Regions from separate parts of the Ornithinibacillus proteolyticus genome, predicted to be linked through region 1. Evidence: predicted binding sites of a transcription regulator. Region 1 holds the regulator's gene; the other holds the start of a gene.
What was found. Region 1 encodes CtsR, which represses protease genes until heat stress. Its sites were predicted from a motif close to ATGGTCAATAAAGGTCAAACA; they were not measured.
Positions count from the first base shown of each region.

Region 2: a site for CtsR is predicted at 3,932-3,952, ahead of AAIB49_RS04065 (ATP-dependent Clp protease ATP-binding subunit). Genes of this name have one in related genera too.

Region 1 covers NZ_JBCPXV010000021.1:60,803-68,088, forward strand. Annotated here, with positions in the region: gene radA (DNA repair protein RadA) at 1-1,215, opposite strand, end outside; gene clpC (ATP-dependent protease ATP-binding subunit ClpC) at 1,515-3,941, opposite strand; gene mcsB (protein-arginine kinase McsB) at 3,959-5,023, opposite strand; gene mcsA (protein-arginine kinase activator protein McsA) at 4,998-5,564, opposite strand; gene AAIB49_RS11360 (CtsR family transcriptional regulator) at 5,602-6,063, opposite strand; gene AAIB49_RS11365 (MgtC/SapB family protein) at 6,525-7,220, opposite strand.
Region 2 covers NZ_JBCPXV010000005.1:13,652-27,528, reverse strand. Annotated here, with positions in the region: gene AAIB49_RS04080 (Na+/H+ antiporter family protein) at 1-690, shown strand, start outside; gene pdaA (delta-lactam-biosynthetic de-N-acetylase) at 772-1,566, shown strand; gene mbcS (acyl-CoA synthetase MbcS) at 2,125-3,711, shown strand; gene AAIB49_RS04065 (ATP-dependent Clp protease ATP-binding subunit) at 4,031-6,172, shown strand; gene AAIB49_RS04060 (hypothetical protein) at 6,258-6,590, opposite strand; gene AAIB49_RS04055 (ComEC/Rec2 family competence protein) at 6,840-7,715, shown strand; gene AAIB49_RS04050 (GntR family transcriptional regulator) at 7,872-8,246, shown strand; gene AAIB49_RS04045 (ABC transporter ATP-binding protein) at 8,236-9,090, shown strand; gene AAIB49_RS04040 (hypothetical protein) at 9,093-9,794, shown strand; gene AAIB49_RS04035 (ABC transporter permease) at 9,842-10,618, opposite strand; gene AAIB49_RS04030 (ABC transporter ATP-binding protein) at 10,618-11,529, opposite strand; gene AAIB49_RS04025 (PLDc N-terminal domain-containing protein) at 11,530-11,721, opposite strand; gene AAIB49_RS04020 (DUF1648 domain-containing protein) at 11,754-12,854, opposite strand; gene AAIB49_RS04015 (GntR family transcriptional regulator) at 12,855-13,244, opposite strand; gene AAIB49_RS04010 (hypothetical protein) at 13,850-13,877, shown strand, end outside.

The DNA of each region.
Region 1 (7,286 bases):
TACCCTTCTTATTTCTCCAGTTAATCCAACTTCACCTATGAAGATATCATCCGGCCTCGTCGAAATATCTCTAAAACTAGATGCAATACTAACCGCCGTTGCCAAATCTATCGCTGGTTCGTCTAACTTTACTCCGCCCGCTACCTTTATATAGGCATCCTGATTTTGTAGCATTAATCCGACTCGCTTCTCTAAAACCGCCATTAGTAATGATACGCGATTGTGATCAATACCAGTTGCCATTCTTCTTGGATTACCGAAGCTAGATGGGGATACTAAGGCCTGAATTTCCACTAATACAGGTCTTGTCCCTTCCATCGACGCTACAACTGTCGAACCGGCAGTACCTTGTGACCGCTCCTCGAGGAATATCTCAGAAGGGTTCAACACTTCTCGTAAGCCCTCTTCCTTCATTTCAAAAATACCCATTTCATTCGTGCTACCGAAACGATTCTTTACACCACGTAAAATTCGGTATGTGTGATGTCTTTCTCCTTCAAAATAAAGCACGGTATCTACCATATGCTCTAATAACCTCGGACCAGCAATTGCTCCTTCTTTCGTTACATGTCCTACGATAAAAATAGGTATACCACTCGTTTTAGCAATTCGCATTAATTCACTTGTACATTCTCTAACCTGGGATACACTTCCAGGTGCACTAGTTACCTCTTCACGATAGATGGTTTGTATGGAATCAATAATGACGAGTGATGGTTTTAACTGATCGATATGGTTCGTTATCGTTAGTAAATTCGTTTCAGAAAGTACATAAAGTAAGTCTGAGCTTACACCTAACCGATCTGCACGAAGCTTCGTTTGTCTAGTAGATTCCTCACCAGATATATATAAAACTGGCAGCTGCTTCTCGGCAAGCTGTGATGAGACTTGTAATAGGAGTGTTGACTTTCCAATACCCGGGTCACCACCGATTAGTACTAATGATCCAGGTACAACACCACCGCCAAGCACACGGTTTAACTCGTTTAATTTTGTTGTAATTCGTGGCTCATCCTGTGACTCAATAGATGTTATTTTTTCTGGTTTACTACCAGAGCTAGAAATGCCACTAAATGTATGTCTTGATTGTTTACCTGTAATTTCGGTTTCCTCTACAAAGCTATTCCAATTATTACAACCTGGGCATTTGCCCAACCATTTTGCAGTTTCATATCCACATTCCTGGCAAACAAATTTAGTCTTTCTTTTTGCCAATCATATCATTCCTTTCGGATACCTCTATTATATACGTTTAACGCGGTATTAAGGTTACAGAAATCTATCAATTTAGTATTATTTTTCCTTAAGTTTGCCACATATTCTTCATAAATTAGGGTTTCATTAACATTGTTTTACTAACAGAACACATCGCTCTATACACTATATCCGCTATAAAACTGCCAATTTATAGACGCCCTACAATTATAACTAGCATCGTACCATACCTTTCTGAGGAAGAAAAAAGCTAGAAGGTGAAATCCTCCTAGCTTTTTCTTCAAGAAAATAAAACTATTTTACGGTAAAATAATAAATTCACCTTTATTATTTAACCCAATTTTAACCTTTTCTCCGATTTTAATCGAACCTTTTAGTAGCTCCTCTGATAATAGATCTTCAATATTCTTTTGTATAGATCTTCTTAATGGTCTTGCACCATATTCAGGATCAAAGCCCTCATTCGCAATTTTTTCAAGTGCTTTATCGGTAAGCGAGAAATCAATTTCTTGTTCGATTAAACGCTTTTGTACGTCTTTAACCATTAATGTGACAATTGATTTCATATGTTTCTTCTCTAAGGAATGGAATACAATCGTTTCGTCAATTCTATTTAAGAATTCTGGACGGAAAGCTTTTTTCAATTCGTCCATGACTTTTGATTTCATATTCGCATAGTCTTTGTTTTCATCATCTAAGTTAAATCCGACATATTTGTTACGCTTCAGCTCACTTGCTCCAACATTTGATGTCATGATTACTACCGTATTACGGAAGTCTACGACACGACCTTTCGAATCGGTTAGGCGTCCATCTTCTAGCACTTGTAAAAGGATATTAAACACCTCAGGATGTGCTTTTTCTATTTCATCTAATAATACAACAGAGTATGGTTTTCTACGAACTTTTTCCGTTAGTTGACCACCCTCTTCGTATCCAACATATCCTGGAGGAGATCCAACAAGTCGTGAGGTCGAATGTTTTTCCATGTATTCGGACATATCAATACGAATCATTGCATCTTCATCGGCAAACATCGCCTCAGCAAGCGCACGAGCCAATTCTGTTTTCCCTACCCCTGTTGGTCCTAAGAAAATAAAGGAGCCAATTGGACGTTTCGGATCTTTAAGTCCTGCTCTTGCTCTTCTTATTGCTTTTGCAACAGCTTTAACGGCTTCTTCTTGGCCGATAACACGATCGTGTAATACCTCTTCTAAATGAAGCAGACGCTCACTTTCGTCTTTTGTTAATTTAGAAACTGGTACACCAGTCCAAATCGACACAATACTAGCAATATCTTCAACTGTTACTTGAGAATCCTCTTGTCCTTGTTTTTCTTTCCATTCATTCTTTGTCGTCTCTAGTTGCTCACGTAAACGCTGCTCTGTATCTCTAAGTGAAGCTGCTTTTTCAAACTCTTGACTCTGTACTGCAGCATCTTTTTCTTTCCGTACCTCTTCAAGCTTTTGCTCCAAGTCCTTTAGATTTGGTGGAACAGTGTAGGAACGTAATCTTACTTTAGAACCGGCCTCATCAATTAAGTCGATTGCTTTATCTGGCAAGAAACGATCGGTAATATATCGATCCGATAATTTAGCAGCCGCTTCTATCGCTTCATCGGTAATCGTTACACGGTGATGCGCCTCATAGCGGTCACGTAGTCCTTTTAAAATCTGAATCGTTTCTTCTAATGTTGGCTCATCCACTTGAATTGGTTGGAAACGTCTCTCTAAAGCTGCATCCTTTTCAATATATTTACGATACTCTTCCAATGTAGTAGCACCGATGCATTGTAATTCTCCACGCGCTAATGATGGCTTTAAAATATTGGAAGCATCAATTGCCCCTTCTGCACCTCCAGCACCAATTAACGTATGCAATTCATCAATAAATAAGATAATATTGCCTGCTTGGCGGATTTCCTCCATTACCTTTTTCAAGCGGTCCTCGAATTCCCCACGATATTTCGTACCTGCTACAACAGTACCCATATCCAGTGTCATGACACGCTTATCTCGTAATGTTTCTGGTACTTCATTTTGAATGATTTGCTGTGCTAATCCTTCTGCTACAGCTGTCTTACCAACACCAGGCTCTCCGATCAGGACTGGATTGTTTTTCGTACGGCGACTTAACACTTGGATAACACGTTCTATTTCTTTACTTCTTCCAATGACCGGGTCAATATTCCCCTCTTTTGCACTTTGTGTTAAATCTCTCGCTAGTGAATCCAATGTCGGTGTATTAGCATTAGAAGCTTGGCCTCGACCCTGTCTACCAGCTTGAGATTCATTACTACCTAATAATTGAAGCACTTGTTGTCTTGCCTTATTTAAACTAACCCCAAGGTTATTTAAAACACGAGCAGCAACGCCCTCACCTTCTCGGATTAAGCCTAATAGGATGTGTTCTGTTCCTACATAGGAATGACCTAATTTTCTTGCCTCATCTTGGGATAGCTCAACTACCTTTTTTGCTCTAGGTGTATAGTGAATGGTTTGCATTGGTTGCTTACCAGTTCCAATTAGCTTTTCCACTTCTTCTTGAATTTTTGATACTTCTAATCCAAGAGATTCTAATGCTTTCGCAGCTATACCTTCCCCTTCACGCACTAATCCAAGAAGAATATGCTCTGTACCTATATTATTATGACCAAGACGTACGGCTTCTTCTTGTGATAAGGCTAAAACTTTCTGTGCTCTCTCAGTGAAACGTCCAAACATCATATAAGATTTCCTCCTACCTATTCCTCAAATTGTAATCGTTCCCGGATTAAAGACGCTCTTAGTACATCTCTCTCTGAAGCACTTAGCGTCTTTTTTGCATAATGCTGCAAGAAACCTGGTTGTGTTAAAACCATCAGTTCATTAAGTATATTACGAGAAACATTTTTAATGATTCCTAAATCAATTCCCAGTCTAACATTTGATAAACATCTTGCAGCCTCTTTTGATTCAATAATTCTACTATATTCCAAAACACCTAAAGAACGGAAAATACGGTTCTCTAGTTCAATTCCGGATTGTTCTAAAATTCTAGTACGAGCCTTTCGCTCATGTTCAATTAACTGTTGTACAACACTCTCCAAATCTTCTATGATGTGCTCTTCTGTCTTTCCAAGTGTAATCTGATTAGAAATTTGAAAGATATTTCCTAATGCTTCGCTACCTTCTCCATAAATCCCTCTTACTACTAGTCCTAGCTGGTTTATAGCTGGCATCATTCGATTGATTTGCTTCGTCATAGCAAGCGCTGGTAAATGCATCATTACCGATGCTCTCATCCCTGTCCCTACATTAGTCGGACAACTGGTTAAGAAGCCACGCTTTTCATCAAAAGCATAATTTACCTTTTCTTCAATCCAATCATCAAACTCCAAGGCTTTGTTTAATGCCTTCGTTAATTGTAAACCAGGAAAGTATAGTTGAATTCGAATATGATCCTCTTCATTTATCATGACAGAGACTTGTTCGTTTTGTGAAATTAGCGTAGCAGCTGCACCTTCTCTTTTCGCAAGTAATGGGCTAATTAGGTGCTTCTCTACTAATACACTTTTCTCAATTGCGGTTATGTCTCGGATCGAGATAAATTCAAAGTTCTTATATTCTCCAAATGACGTATGCTCGTATTCCTGTTTAAAGAATTTACGGATTTGCTCTAAGTCTTTTTGATCGGCAATAATAGGAAATGGCATGTCTGCAAAGTTACGCGCCAAACGAATGCGACTACTTAGTACAATATCATGATCTGGACCTTGTTCACGCATCCAAGGACTGATTGCTTCATTCATGAAATGTTGAAGTGTCATTACTATCACCTGTTTCCTTACGATTAATCTTTGCTTCTAATTCCTTAATCTTATCTCGAATTACAGCAGCTTGTTCAAACTCTTCATTAATAATTAATTCTTTTAATTCCGTCTTATAATTTGCAAGCTGTTTCTTAAGATGTAAATTGCCACCTTTTCGCTTCGGTATCTTACCCCTATGTTCTGTATTTCCACTATGAACACGACGGAAAATTGGATTTAGATTGGAAGAAAAGGTATGGTAACACTCTCCACATCCAAACTTACCGATTTGTTTAAATTCCGTAAAGGTCAACCCACATTTTGGACATTGAACATCTTTTTCCTTTTGTAAGTGTGCTCCAGGTGACCCGACAGTTCCAGACTCAAAGTTAAATAATCCAGTTAATAGATTATGAAGCGAATATCCATCTTCCGGATACGTCATATATCCTTTTTCTTTTGCACAGACCTCACAAATTTGAATTTCCGTCTTATGTCCGTTAATCACCTGTGTATAATGCAAAGTAGCTGGCCGTTGATGACATTCCTGACACTCCACCTTGTTTCCCCCTTGTCTAAAATCTAAACCGATTAACTTATAAGTACTTTAATGTTGTGAGCATAGAGGTTAAAATTCTTGCTCTAATCTCATCTCGTAGAGGCAATTTAAATGCTAATGTCTCCCTACTGATTCCATTAGCCATTATCTTAGCTTCTCGTTCCGTTAAGATTCCCTCTTCCATAAGGCGTTCTAATACATTTACAGCGGCTTGCTGGGTTACCGTAGGGTTAATTAGCTCAATAATCTCATCAATTAATTCTGATTTATCGCGGTGTCTAATTCGAATAATTCGAATATACCCTCCACCACCACGCTTACTTTCAACAATATATCCTTTTTCCACCGTAAAACGAGTATTAATGACATAGTTTATTTGTGATGGAACACATTGAAATCGATCTGCAATCTCGCTACGTTTTATTTCAATAGCATCTTGCCCTTTTGCTTGTAAGACTTGTTTTAAATATTGCTCAATTACATCTGAAATATTGCTCATTTGATTCCCTCCTAGATTCCAGAGTAATCTCAGGTTCGTCCACCATATTGACTTTGACTATCTTTGACTTTACTTTTATTATACTTCAAATTTTATCAGATGCAACTATCTTACAATAACTATTGTAGACAAATTCATAACAATCAAAACCATTTATCTAAAGAAAATCTTCCACCCTTATAATTATATAAAAAAACCTACACAGCTGTTCATGATGTGTAGGGTGTATTTTGCAAAACGAAAATACACAAGATTGCAATTGCAATTACACAATGTTGCAACTTGACATTGAGCCTCTGCGGGCATGAGGACAAAGCCATGAAGCCAGCCGTGGCAAGGGCTGGCTTTGCCAATGAAGGTTATCATGCCCGCCTCTCAATGTAAAGTTGCAACGCCAAATGCCCTTGCAATACTCTGCACTTTTATTTTGCACTATACATAGGGGACTTAAAAGTTACTTATTATCTTTCTGAAACACTTTTTACAGCATCTATACTAGATAAACGTTCAAACAACTCAATTTTATTTAGATTAGCCTTTCGTTCAACCTTTATAAAAATACTTTTTAGATCATTTTCAACTTTAATAACTTCCACCTGTCTTACTTTTAGCTCACTATCCTCTAACACAGAAACAACTTTATTAATTGGTAGCCCACTATACGAAATAATCTCTAATACTAGGGACGTTTTGCCTCTAGTGAATAGCTTTTCAAAGTTATTAAGAAAAACTAGGCTTAACAAGATAATCAAGGTGGTAAATACAGCGACAGCATACATTCCTGCTCCTACAACAAGGCCTAGACCTGCTACTGCCCAAATGGAAGCTGCAGTAGTTAAGCCTCTTATCGTGCCTCCATACACCATAATTGTTCCCGCTCCTAAAAAGCCAATCCCACTAATTACATAAGAGGGAATACGTGCTGGATCAAATTGAACATTATTATATTTTTCAATATATGCCTCAAAGCCAAATAAAGATAGGAGCATCATTAAACAAGCACCAACACCAACTAGAATATGAGTACGAAAGCCAGCTGAATGATTTTTCAATTCACGCTCAAAACCAATCAAACCAGATAATACTAAAGCAATTAGTACACGTGCTATTATTAGAAAGAAGTTATCATCGATTAAGTTTTCAAAGACCGCATTCATGTTAGTTCCCCCTTCTCTTAACTATTTCTCTCTTATCAGTTTAGTCATTCCAATTGAAAATATGAT
Region 2 (13,877 bases), on a different contig from region 1:
AAAGATAAAGAGCCTAAATCGGATGTCGCAGGGACAGCTGCTTTTGTCAACCAAGATTTAGAAGAAGTTAGCTTTAATATAAAGCATGTACTAACGATTATAGCAATCCTTGGTGCTCTAGTAGTCCAAATCATTACTGGAAATCTAATTCTAGGTGCATTAACAGGTCTACTATTAATGGTATTATTCTTTGTTGTTCCATTTTCTAAAAGTGATAAAATCGTGGCAGATGGTGTCAGTATGATGAGCTCCATCGCATTCGTAATGCTTGTAGCATCCGGGTTTGCCAATGTTATAAAAGAGACGGGTGCAGTGGATGCCCTAGTTGAAGCATCCTCTGGATTTCTAGGAGATAATAAGGCAATCATTTCGTTTGTCTTATTAGTAGTCGGATTAGTGATTACGATGGGTATTGGATCATCGTTCGGAACGATTCCAATTGTAGCTGCATTATTTGTTCCAATATGTTTAGCGGCTGGTTTTTCGCCACTGGCAACAGCAGCACTAATAGGAACAGCTGGTGCACTTGGTGATGCTGGCTCTCCTGCATCTGATAGTACACTTGGGCCAACATCAGGATTAAATGCAGACGGAAAGCACAATCACATTTGGGATACATGTGTTCCTACATTTATTCACTTTAATATTCCACTATTCATCTTTGGGTGGGCAGCATCATTGTTCTTATAAACGAAGATGTAGGTAAATAGATTATAAGTGAATAAAAAGAACTGATTTAGCAAAAGGTAAGAAAAAAATAGGTGGGGTATCATGCATAAAGGGCATTTCGTATTAGCATCTACCATCATATTTTTTCTTGCCTTTTTTTATATGAATGTAGATGAGGCAGAAGCTTATGGTTGGGGTTATAAGAAAAACAAGAATCATGAGAGGCCAGATATAGGAAAGTATCATCAAATATTAAAAGACTATGGTAGTTATTATGTTGATGATTCTGGTGATAAAACACTTTACTTAACCTTTGATAACGGCTATGAGCAGGGATTTACCGATGAAATATTAGATGTATTAAAAAAAGAAAAGGTACCTGCTACGTTTTTTGTGACGGGACATTATGTTAGTAGTGCCCCTGATTTAATTAAGCGAATGGTAGATGAAGGACATATAGTAGGAAATCACTCCTATCATCATCCAGATTTTACGATATTAACGAAGGAAGTTATGAAGCGGGAACTGGAAACCTTGGAAGAGGCGGTTGCAAAAATATCTAAACAAGATGACATAAAATATGTCCGTCCACCTAAAGGGATGTTTAATCAACAGACATTGGAATGGGCAAACGACTTGGGTTATATTCATGTATTCTGGTCGCTAGCAATAATCGATTGGGATACAAAAGCCCAAAAAGGTTGGCAATATGCTTATGATCAAGTGATGGAGCAAGTTCATCCAGGAGCTATTATTCTCCTTCATGCCGTATCAGAGGATAATGCACAAGCGTTAGAGAAAATTATCCAAGACTTAAAGAAAGATGGATACACGTTTAAAAGTCTAGACGAATTGGTAATGAAAGATAAAGTATCAGAGCCGATTTACGGTTATTGAAACATACTAAGATTAGTGGGTAAGGTCATCGACGGGTGACTTTTCCCACTATTTTTCTTTTTAGAGGTATAGTAAGGCTGGGACAAAACTAAAACAAAGGTAATAACAAACGAACCATCACCACATTAGCCCCGGAAATATACGGAGACTCCTGTGGGAGGAAAGGCATCGGTGAGACCCCAGGGGAGCGTTAGCTCTTAGGAGGCTCACCAGCCGCCCGACGGTAAAGAAGACACTGCGAGGTCTTTTCGAGCAGATGTCGCACTTATGCTGTGATGAAGTGTAAAGAAGACACTGCGAGGTCTTTTCGAGCAGATGTCGCACTTATGCTGTGATGAAGTGTAAAGAAGACACTGCGAGGTTTTCTCGAGCAGGTGTCGCCCCTGTACTGGAAGCAACCGCAAGTATATTTCCGGGGCGGGTTTGATGCGCTAACTTTAATGTTCGGTATATCCTATGTGTAATAGTATTGTCCCAGCTTTTTTTCACTTAAATTATATTTTAACATTTCAAAATTTTTGTTATAATAATTGGAAATAAGCTAAGGGAGTTGATGAGGTGAAGCGAGAGGATCTAATTGCTCCTATGGACTATAACATAGTGATGGAAATGGAGAAGCATGTGCAGCACGAAAACAGAAAAGCGTTAATTTGGGAAGACGAAGAAGTTAGAAAACGGGAAATTACATATGGTCAACTCATGAAAAACGTGAATAAAATTGGAAACGTTTTCCTGGAAAGTGAATTAAAAAAAGGTGATAAGCTTCTCGTCATGATTCCACGTAGAATTGAAGCTTATGAGGTTTATTTAGCGGCCTTAAAGGCTGGCATTATAGTTGTTCCTAGTTCCGAAATGCTAACAACGAATGATTTACAATACCGGATAAGCCACGGAGAAGTAAATGGTGTGGTAAGTTATCATACTTTTACCGAGCAATATAAAGATCTTCATGAATATGACTCTCTTATAAAGTTTGCAGTCGGCAGACCAGTCGATAATTGGTATTTTCTCGATGGGCTGATGGAGGATTCATCGCCTTGGTTAGAAGAGGCAGCTACAACAAGAGATGACACGGCTTTTATCTCTTATACATCTGGTACTACTGGCAACCCTAAAGGCGTTGTGCATACCCATGGCTGGGGATTTGCTCACCTTAAAACAGCTCCAGAAAATTGGCTATGTGTAAAAGCTGGAGATAAGGTCTGGGCTACAGCAGGACCTGGCTGGCAAAAGTGGATATGGAGTCCATTCTTATCGGTTCTAGGTATGGGGGCTACAGGCTTTATTTATAATGGAAGATTTAACGCAGAAAAATATTTAAGTTTATTAGAAGAAAATAAGATTAATGTCCTCTGTTGCACACCAACAGAGTATCGCCTAATGGCTAAGGTTGATGATTTAAGTAGATATCAGCTAACACATCTTCATAGTGCTGTTTCTGCTGGTGAACCATTAAATGTGGAAGTGATTAATACATTCCGTACCTACTTCAATGTGACCGTTAGGGATGGCTACGGACAAACAGAAAACACATTATTACTAGGTGTCATGAAAAACATGGAGGTTAAACCAGGTTCCATGGGTAAACCAACACCTGGGAATGATGTAGAAATTATAGATGAATTTGGTGAACCAGTAGGAGTCAATGTAGTTGGTGATATCGCTGTTCGTTTAAACAGTCCTGCTTTGTTTAAAGCGTACTATAAAGATGCAGAACGTACTAATGCTTCACGGCGAGGGGATTTTTATATAACAGGAGATCAAGCTCGAAAAGACGAGGACGGATATTTCTGGTTTGAAGGTCGTAGTGACGATATCATCATTAGCTCAGGTTACACGATCGGACCATTCGAGGTCGAAGATGCTCTAGTGAAACACCCACATGTCCAGGAGTGTGCTGTTGTAGCAAGTCCGGATGCGGTACGAGGAAGTATTGTAAAAGCCTTCGTTGTTCTAAAACCAAATGTTCAAGAAGAACCAGGTCAATTAACGAAGGAATTACAAGAGCATGTTAAATCATTAACCGCACCTTATAAATACCCTAGGGAAATAGAGTTTATAAAAGAATTGCCCAAAACTATCTCTGGGAAGATTAGACGGGTAGAATTAAGGAAGAAAGAAATAGAACGGAAGGTATCACAATAGCAGCCGATTGGCTGCTATTTTTTATGGAAAAAGGGATAGAATTACTGAATGGATGAATTAGATTAGCGCATTGGCAGTGAGGAGGGTTCTATTATTAAATAAGGGGATATAGCGATAGAAAGTGAGTGACACAGTATGAACGATGGTTTTAGAGAGGACCTACAAACCGGTATGATATAGGTTCACTATTGCCTCTCAAAAAAATGGAACAAAATACTTGAAAGTCAAAAAAGGTCAGAGTATAATAAAATCACAAGGTCAAAGATAGTCAAAGTCAAATTTGATCTTATTGATATTTAATTATCGGGAGGAATGGAAAATGAAATGTCAAAAATGTGGTGTAAATGAAGCGAACATTAATATGGCAATGCAAATGAATCATGAAAAGATGCAGATGCACCTTTGCAATTCATGTTTCCGTGAAATCCAAGAAAATATGATGAATGCAAATGGATTTTTCTCTAATCCTTTTGATGGAGAAAATGATGCATTTGCAGATAACTTTTTCCAAAATAATGGTTCAGCATATTCTAATACATCAACCAAAACAAAGCAAAAAAGAACGAAGCGAAATGGCTTGCTTGATCAACTAGGAAGAAACTTAACCGACGCTGCTCGCGCTGGTGAAATTGACCCAGTAATTGGTCGTGATCAGGAAGTTAAACGTGTTATTGAAACATTAAATAGAAGAAATAAAAATAACCCGGTTCTTATTGGTGAACCAGGTGTTGGTAAAACAGCTATCGCTGAGGGACTAGCTCTAAAAATAGCAGAAGGTCAAGTACCTGCGAAATTAATTCATAAAGAAGTCTATATTTTAGACGTTGCATCGCTAGTCGCAAACACAGGCGTCCGTGGTCAGTTTGAGGAACGCATGAAACAGTTAATTAAGGAATTACAAGAACGCAAAGAAACGATTCTTTTCATCGACGAAATTCATCAAGTAGTAGGTGCTGGAACGGCAGAAGGATCTCAAATGGATGCAGGTAATATTCTAAAACCAGCTTTAGCTCGCGGGGAATTACAAATCATCGGAGCAACTACGTTGAAAGAATATCGAAAAATTGAGAAGGATGCCGCTCTGGAACGTCGCTTCCAACCTATTATCGTGAAGGAGCCATCTGTTGAAGAATCAATTCAAATTCTAAATGGGATTAAAGATCGTTATGAAAGATTCCATGAAGTTCGTTACTCAGAAGAAGCTATTCATGCATTTGTCACATTGTCTGCACGTTATATTCAAGACCGTTTCTTACCAGACAAAGCGATTGACTTAATGGATGAAGTTGGTTCCCGTTTAAACCTAGCTAATTCACAAAAAGATTCTAGCTCTATTCAACGACGAATCGACGAAATCGTGAAGGAGAAGGAAGCTGCAGCTGAACAAGAAGATTATGAACGTGCAGCAAACTTACGCTACCAAGAAATCCAGTTACAAAAGCAGCTTGAAAAGGCTAAAGGTAAAGAGCAAGTCATCGATGTAGATATTTCCGATATCCAACTAATTGTAGAAGAGAAAACAGGTATTCCTGTAACAAAACTACAAGCAGATGAGCAAGCGAAAATGAAAAATATCGGTGATAACCTTCGTAAGAAAGTAATTGGTCAAGATGAAGCAGTGGATAATGTGGCAAAAGCAATTCGCAGAAGTCGTGCCGGACTTAAATCTAAATACCGTCCAATTGGATCATTCTTATTTGTAGGTCCAACCGGTGTCGGTAAAACAGAACTTACAAAAGCACTAGCAGAAGAATTATTTGGTACAAGAGATGCAATGATTCGTTTAGATATGAGTGAGTATATGGAGAAACACTCTGTTTCTAAAATTATCGGTGCACCTCCAGGATATGTAGGTCATGATGAAGCAGGACAATTAACAGAACAAGTTCGTCGTAGCCCATATTCCATCATCTTATTGGATGAAATTGAAAAAGCACACCCAGATGTGCAAAACATGTTCCTACAAATTATGGAGGATGGTCATCTAACAGACTCACAAGGTAGGAAAGTAAGCTTTAAAGATACCGTTATTATAATGACAAGTAACGCTGGAACAGGTATGAAATCAATTACAGTTGGTTTCAATAAAGATAAGCACGAATCAGTATCCACATTGGAAAACTTAAGCTCATACTTTAAGCCAGAGTTCTTAAACCGATTTGATGCAATCATTAACTTCAATGAGTTAACAGAAGAAAATCTAATGAGCATTATCGATTTAATGTTAGCTGAGTTAACGGAAGTAATTAAAGAAAATAACATGGAAATTACCATCACTAATGAAGCGAAAAAAGCCCTAGTTAAGATTGGTTATGATCCTAAATTTGGTGCACGCCCATTACGCCGTGTTATCCAGGATAAAATTGAAGATCCATTAACAGACTTACTTTTGGAAGAGGAAAACGTGAATAAAGTTCATGTTTCTGTGAAAAATGGTGAGGTAGTAGTGAATAAAGCGTAAACAGATAAGATGCATTGGTCAAAGTCCAATGCGTCTTATTATTTATATATCGGATGAATTTTCGTTCTTCGTTTTATGACTTAATTTATTTTTTCAAATATGCATTCTCAAGAAACTGTATTTCAACATTTTCTATGTCACACATATTAAATGCTGTTTCGTATTTCCTTTGAATAGAAGATACAAGTTCATCATATTGTTCTTTAGGAATAGATTGTTGCCAAGCAAATTGAAAAGAGAACAGGGTATCTTTCTTCTTTTCATTTGGAGTAAATGCCATATTTTCCTTTGTTGCATAACTATTACCATGTGCTGCTAAGTTGAGCAGTAATACTTCAATTATCTTTTGCTCACGTTCATTAAAGTCATGGTCCGGTTTAGACACCGTAACATCAACCATTGCAATATTTATAGTCATCTCCACCTTTAGTTGTTAATCTGTATATACCTCAAAAGAATGTAGTGTGTTACTCATCATCAATTCCCCCTTTTATCCGATATACTAGTATTCGACAAGAATTTTCAAAATCCTTCATTTTAAGTAATATTTTTGCGACGAAGCACAGTCAATGAGAATTTATAGCATAGGCGACAAAGGATACATAAATATTTCGCTTAGAAACGTGAAAGGATAGTAATGAACTCTTTTACAAAGGATGTATCATTCATGCTGCGACCAACTAGAATTCTCTCCTACTTCTTAATATTCTTCCTTATTTTTGCGACAGACGGTGTACCAGTTCATAGTCATCATGCACCGAAAATGGAAGTGCATTTTATAAATGTTGGACAAGGGGATAGTATCTATATAAAGACCCCAAATAAAAAGCATATATTAATTGATGGTGGTCCACCAATGGCAGGCAAAAAAGTAGTCCGTTATTTGAAAGGACTAGGGATTGATAAAATTGATTTAATGATAGCTACCCATCCAGATCGTGATCATATTGGTGGGCTTCCAGCAGTAATGAAGGAATTTAAGGTAAAAGAAATATTAGATTCTGGAAAGCTTCATATTACCCGGGCATATGCGAATTATATAAATGAAGTTCGTAAGCAGGAAATTCCGTTAAAGGTTGCGAAAGCAGGCAAGGAATTGCCAATTGATACACTCTTGGATATTCGAATCCTTAATGCGCACGGCAAGCATAAAAATAATAATCAATCCTCGATTGCTTTAAAGCTCAGCTATAATGACATCGACTTTTTATTGCTGGGAGATATAGAAGATGCCCAAGAGAAAAAAATAGCTGCTAAGTATGATGTACGTGCTGAAATAATTAAAATTGCGCATCATGGTTCAAAAACAAGTAGCTCTGAAAATTTTCTAGAGTTAGTAGAACCTGATATTGCGGTGATAACCTATAGTAAATATAATGACTATGGTCATCCTGTTAACCGAGTGATTAAGAAACTAGTGGAAATGGAAACGAATATATACTCCACTGCAGTTTATGGAGATTTGGTTATCCATACAGAAGGAGAAGACTATATAATATTTCCGCAAAAAGCACCCATACAAGGCATATTAGAGCGTAGCTAAAGAGACAGTCCCACTGAAAAGGTGTGAGACTGTCTCTTTTTTATGGGCTCTTTTATTAATTAAGTTTAATTTTTTCAAAATAATGTTGACAATAAACCTTCAATGCTATATGGTTAGTTACATAAGTAATGAACCATTTAACGAAGGAGCTTAAACATGAAGAATCATTTGGATGATAATAGACCCATATTCCTTCAAATAAAAGAACAACTAGAAGATTCCATCATAAATGACTCCATTAAGGCAGGGGAACGGGTGCCATCTACGAATGAGTTTGCAGCATTTTATAAGATAAATCCAGCTACTGCAGCAAAGGGGATTAATGAACTCGTAGCGGAAGGGATTTTATTCAAACGAAGGGGTGTAGGGATGTTTGTGACAGACAATGCGAAGGAGATTTTGATTGAAAAACGAAAGCAGACATTTTATGAGAACTTTATTCTCCCATTAAGGGAAGAGGCAAAAAAGCTACGAATAAGTGAAAAGGATTTAATGAGAATGATGGAGGGGGAACACGATTATGAAAATTGAGGTTAAGAATTTAACGAAGCAATACGGGAATAAACGAGCATTAGATTCTATATCTTTTATGCTTAATGAGCCGAAGATATATGGCTTACTTGGTCGGAATGGTGCTGGAAAAACTACCTTTATGGAAATATTAGCTGGTCAAATTTTATCAACAAGTGGAGAGATTCTGATTGATGGTGAAAAACCGTTTGATAATCAGAAACTAACAGAATCCATTTGCTTAATTAAAGAAGGTCACAATTTTAAAAAGGATTTGACTATAAAGCATGTCCTAAAGATTAGCTCATACTTTTACCCTAATTGGGATCAATCATTAGCATTAGAGTTGGTGAAGGAATATAACTTGGATTTAAAAGCTAAGGTAAAAGCCTTATCAAAAGGGATGGAGTCTGCTCTTGGGATTATTGTTGGTTTAGCTAGTAAAGCACAGGTAACGGTGTTTGATGAACCGTATATTGGACTTGATGCAGCGGCACGAAAGAAGTTCTACGAAATTCTTCTAGAAGAATATGAAAAAGAGCCAAGAACGATTATTTTTTCCACCCATTTAATCGATGAGGTTAGTTTAATGTTTGAAGAAGTCCTCATTATTCAAGATGGAAAACTTGCATTACAGGAAGATGCAGACGTGCTACGAAACAGTGCATGTGCAGTTTCTGGGACGGAAGAATTAGTAGATAATTTCATTCAAGATAAAGAAGTGATCATGACGAAAAAGCTTGCAGGTATGATGACAGCATATGTAGTAGGGCATTCAGAGGATGCAATAGCAGCTGGATTATCAGTTGAAGGTGTACCGATTCAAGAATTAATGATCTATCTTACGGAAAGAAAAGGAGCGTAATCATGAATAAACAGATTAAAGGTTTACTATATTTCTATATTAGTGACATCCGCCATAACATTCTCATATTTTGGTCGATTTTATTATTTATGCTATTAGTCTCTCTTGCTTTTGGAGTGTACCTATTAGGTGTAGAAGATGGCATGTTAGCATTTGGCTTTCCGTTTGCAATTTACTTTTATTGCTTGGTCATAGGATTTACAAGGGTAAAGGAGAGCATTCCTTTTTCCATTAAAATGGGAGCAACTCGTAAGAACATCTTAATTAGTATGGGTATTTATTTCTTAATCATTGCCACGGTACAATCTCTCGTTGCAAATACGATTCAAGAAGTCGTGCTACTTCTTACAAAGAATGCAAATATCACATCTTTTATGTTTCTACATCCAGCAATGATAATAGAAGACAATTGGCTAAATCGGTTATTGATTGACATTAGTGTCATGTTTTTCCTGCTATCCTTTATGTTCGTCATGGGCCTACTATTCTATAAATATGGTCTTGCTGGTGGAGGACTCGTTGCTGGGGTTCTGGTCATATTGCTACTATTTGGAATTGCTAAAGGCTGGGTTTATGATATTATTGTCGAGTTCGTAAATCAAGTAAATATAGTATTTTTCTATCAAATGTTCGGGATCGGTTTATTGTTCTTTTTACTTTCCTTTGTGTTTGTCAGAAGAATTACAATAGAGAAGAGAAGATAAACAACAGGGGACATCCTGACGATAACGACAGGATGTCCCCTTCCTATTTATCCAGCCATTTCTTTCCGTTTAAATAGCTGTCCTGAAACAAGAATTAATACGATTGAAATCGCTAGTGTGATCACCCCGGTTAAAATTAATTCGGAATGTAATTCGCCAGTACTGATTGACTCGATAATGTAAGTAGATAAGTTATTCGGGCTCCAATCCAAAATATGCTGGAAGATCTGGGTTACGATACTCATCACCATAATCGTTAAAATGGTAAAGAACAGAACTAAACCTGAAGATTTAATTACTGTGTTATAAAAAATGGTCAGTGAAACCACAAGGGTTAACCATAAGCCATAGAAAATATATGTGATAAGAAAATCGCTGAAGGATATTGTCCCAAATAAAAGATTAATATAGTACCAGCTAACTAATAAGGCTAACAACAGCGATACCCATACTAATAGTAAATAGGAAGCCCATTTAGCTGTAATATAGTTCATATAATGTACAGGCTTAACTAAGATAAGCTCGGAAATACCACTTTTCCGTTCTCCAGCTATTGTTCCCATTGCAATTAAGACTACTACTAGTACTCCTAAAAAACTTAACTGTGAAAGACTCATCATCATGACCTCTGGCGGTGCAAATTCAGGTAGTTCAAATGTAGTACCCTCAGGAACCCCACCGACAGAATCAATAATTTGCGGCAAGTAGTATGTCGTTAATGGATCCATTATGGATATTAAAATCATCACTAATGGAACCCAAATCCACTTCTTATTTCGCCAATTCTCTAGCAGCTCTTTTTGAAATAATGTCATCCATTGCATTACGATTTCACCACCCTCATAAACATATCCTCTAGTGAGGCTTGATTGATTGAAAATGTTGTGATTGGCCAATTCTCTTTAGTAGCTGTGGCTAGAATTTCATCACGTGCACTTTTTACCTCGGAGGCAGTAATGAAAAGCGTGTTCCGTTCTTGTTTTGTACTCATTATAGTTTCTAGATTGTTTAGCTTTTCTTGGTAAAGGCTTAAATCTCCTTCCACCTGCAACTCGATTATCGTAGTTTGATATTTTTTACGTAATTCTGCTATCGAACCAGATTCAATGATTTGTCCTTGATGAAGTAAGATTAGTTCATCACTTACCTCCTCAGCATCATTTAAGATATGAGTAGAAAATAAAATGGTCATTTCTTCTTTTAATTTTTCCATTAGAACTAATACTTCTCTTCTGCCAAGCGGATCAAGCGATGCGACCGGTTCATCTAAGATTAATAGTTTCGGGCGGTGAATAATAGCTTGTGCGATACCTAGTCGCTGCTTCATCCCTCCAGAGTAGCGACCAATTCGCTCGTTCTTAGCTTCATCCGAAATCCCGACTATCTTTAATAGCTCATCTGCCCTTTTTTTCGCCTCTTCTTTAGTGAGCTTTGCTAATTTCCCACTGTAAACTAAAAATTCCTTACCTGTCATCCAAGTGTGAAAAGCGGGATATTGCGGCAAGTATCCAATTTTATCGCGAATGTCATGGTTCTTTTCTTGATTCTCAAATTGAATAGTTCCGTCGGATGGTTTTAACAGTCCAGATAGTGCCCGTAATGTTGTCGTTTTACCTGCACCGTTAGGACCAATTAGGGCAATGCATTTGTTGTGACCAAACTCAAAGCTAATATGGTCCACGACGGTTTTGGAACCATATTTTTTAGTTAGATTATTTACTGTAAGTAAACTCATTTAACGTTGTCTCCTTCCAAAAATGAAGTAGATAATAGGTCCGACCATGCTAACAAAAACAATAATCAGTACCCATAACCATTTCGGGCCATTTGTTTCTCTTACTTTTACTAAGTCTACAATGGCAACAATTAATAAAATTAGCTGAATAATGAAGAACGGTGCAAGTATCGCCCAATTAATATCTCCCATAAAATCTCAACTCCCCCTGAACATAATAATAATTACATCCCTAACAACAGTGGAATGACTACTGCTAATAAAATTATCCCTAACATAATGCTCCATGCAAGTGGTCGTGCCCAATTAATAGTCCAACCAATTCCAAATCGCTTCTCTAAAAATAGCGCTGGGTCATTCGTGTTAAAGTAAAATATTCCTAGCTTCCAATTGGAATCATCATCCCGATTAATCACTTCTCCATTAGTACCAGTTGACACTTTTATTCTGCTACCACCCTGTCCTGTCGTGATTGCCAAGATGATTGCCCAAAGGGTGAGTATAGCTGTGAAAACTAGCGGTGAAATGGTAAGAATTGCTGGGTTAACTGAGAAAATAAAGGAAAACTGAATGAAAGCAAATAATAGTGTTAATCCGATCCCAGTAACAATAAGGTACATTGACCATCTTCTTCTGAAAATGATATTTTGTTGTAGGGATTCTTCTGGTTTTTCGGCACTAATCTGTTGCTTTGCTTTAGCAATCATAGTATTTAAAAACATAAATAACAGTGTTAAATAAAGACTCATGATTGGCATAGCAAGAAGGATGCGTGTCGATTTATCCTCCCAGTTCGTAACTTCACCGCTCATGTTATATTGAATTGGAATTTGCTCTGGTATACGGTCATAGAACATAAAGGTTATAGTAATCATCGCAAACGTTATGAGAAATGAAATAATAAACCAAGCATTGGAATGGATTAATTTATGACTTCTGAAATCAGTTGAGACGAATATTGCTTGCGCTTTTTCTTGGCCCCAGTTTTCGAGCTGCTTCAACCGTTTCATGGCTCGATGAAAATGTAAGTAGATAAAAAAGGTGCCAATTAGATATAGGAATATTAATAGAGAGAAGGAAAGAGCAAAAGTAATTTCATCTAAGTTATCAATAAAGCTTAGAACTAAAAAAAGTACGACTACTAAAATACTTGCTATTCCAGAAAACTGGACATATTGTTTGCGTAGCTTCTTGATGTTATCTAAATGATAAATCTCTTCTGGAATCGATACACCAAAGCTTTCTGTTTTTCGTGTCCAATATGGCATAAACATGGTTATGATGAAAACCGGAAGTAAAATAAGGAATAGATATATCATATTCATTTACGCAGAACCCCCTTGATAAGTTTCAAAAATCGTAGAACAAAGCCTTAAAAATTCCTCTTCACTAACATCCCGACATATTGATTCAGCAATGAGGGGACGCAAATTTTTCTCCAGCTGCTTCTTATAATTGGCATCGGCCTTAGGAACACCATCCGGATTCACAACAACTCCTTTTTGTCGGTGGATTAGAATAAATCCATCCTGCTTTAATTGTTGATACGCTTTATTAACAGTATGCAAATTTATTCCTATGTCAGAAGCAAGTGACCGAACAGATGGAAGTCCTTCACCAGGTGCAATTTCCTTACGAGCAATCCCTTCAATGATTTGATGGACTAACTGCTGATAAATTGGTTCATTCGATTCAAAATCTAGATTTATTAGCACATTGGAACACGCTCCTTTAGACTGGGAGAGTTCAAATCCCAGGTATTTTGTAATAGCATTAGTTCTAACTGTTATATTCATAGTATAACAGTTAGAACATGTATGTCAATAGAAAAAATCATTACAATTAGTTTATGGTGGAGGGGATAATATAAGAGAAGGTAATGGATAAAAGTACTTGGATTTTTAAATTGGAATGAACAATAGGGAGAGCATTTGATTAATTAATCTGGGATAGTATAGAAGAGACTAATTGCTGAATTTGTCCGAAATAGCATTTTAAAATAAACAGTAAAAGTAACGTTTAGGAAAAAAAGTTAGCCACAGGATTATCCACATGAAAATACGCTATTAATTAGGAAAAATTAAACTTATGCACATTATTCACAGTTAATTTGTGAGTGATAATCAACATGATCCTGTGTATAAATCAAGGGGAAACAGCGCTTTCTTTTTATTTATCCGCAAAAATGGCTTTGGTGTGTGTAACGTTTAGAATAGTGAGGCAAGGCTACACATAAACAGCTTAAGCATCTAAGAAAACAATTTGATGTAATAAATTTCATAGTATAAAATGGAACCAAGACTACGAGGGGGTGTAGGGGTTGAAGATTATCGTTCAATCATGTATTT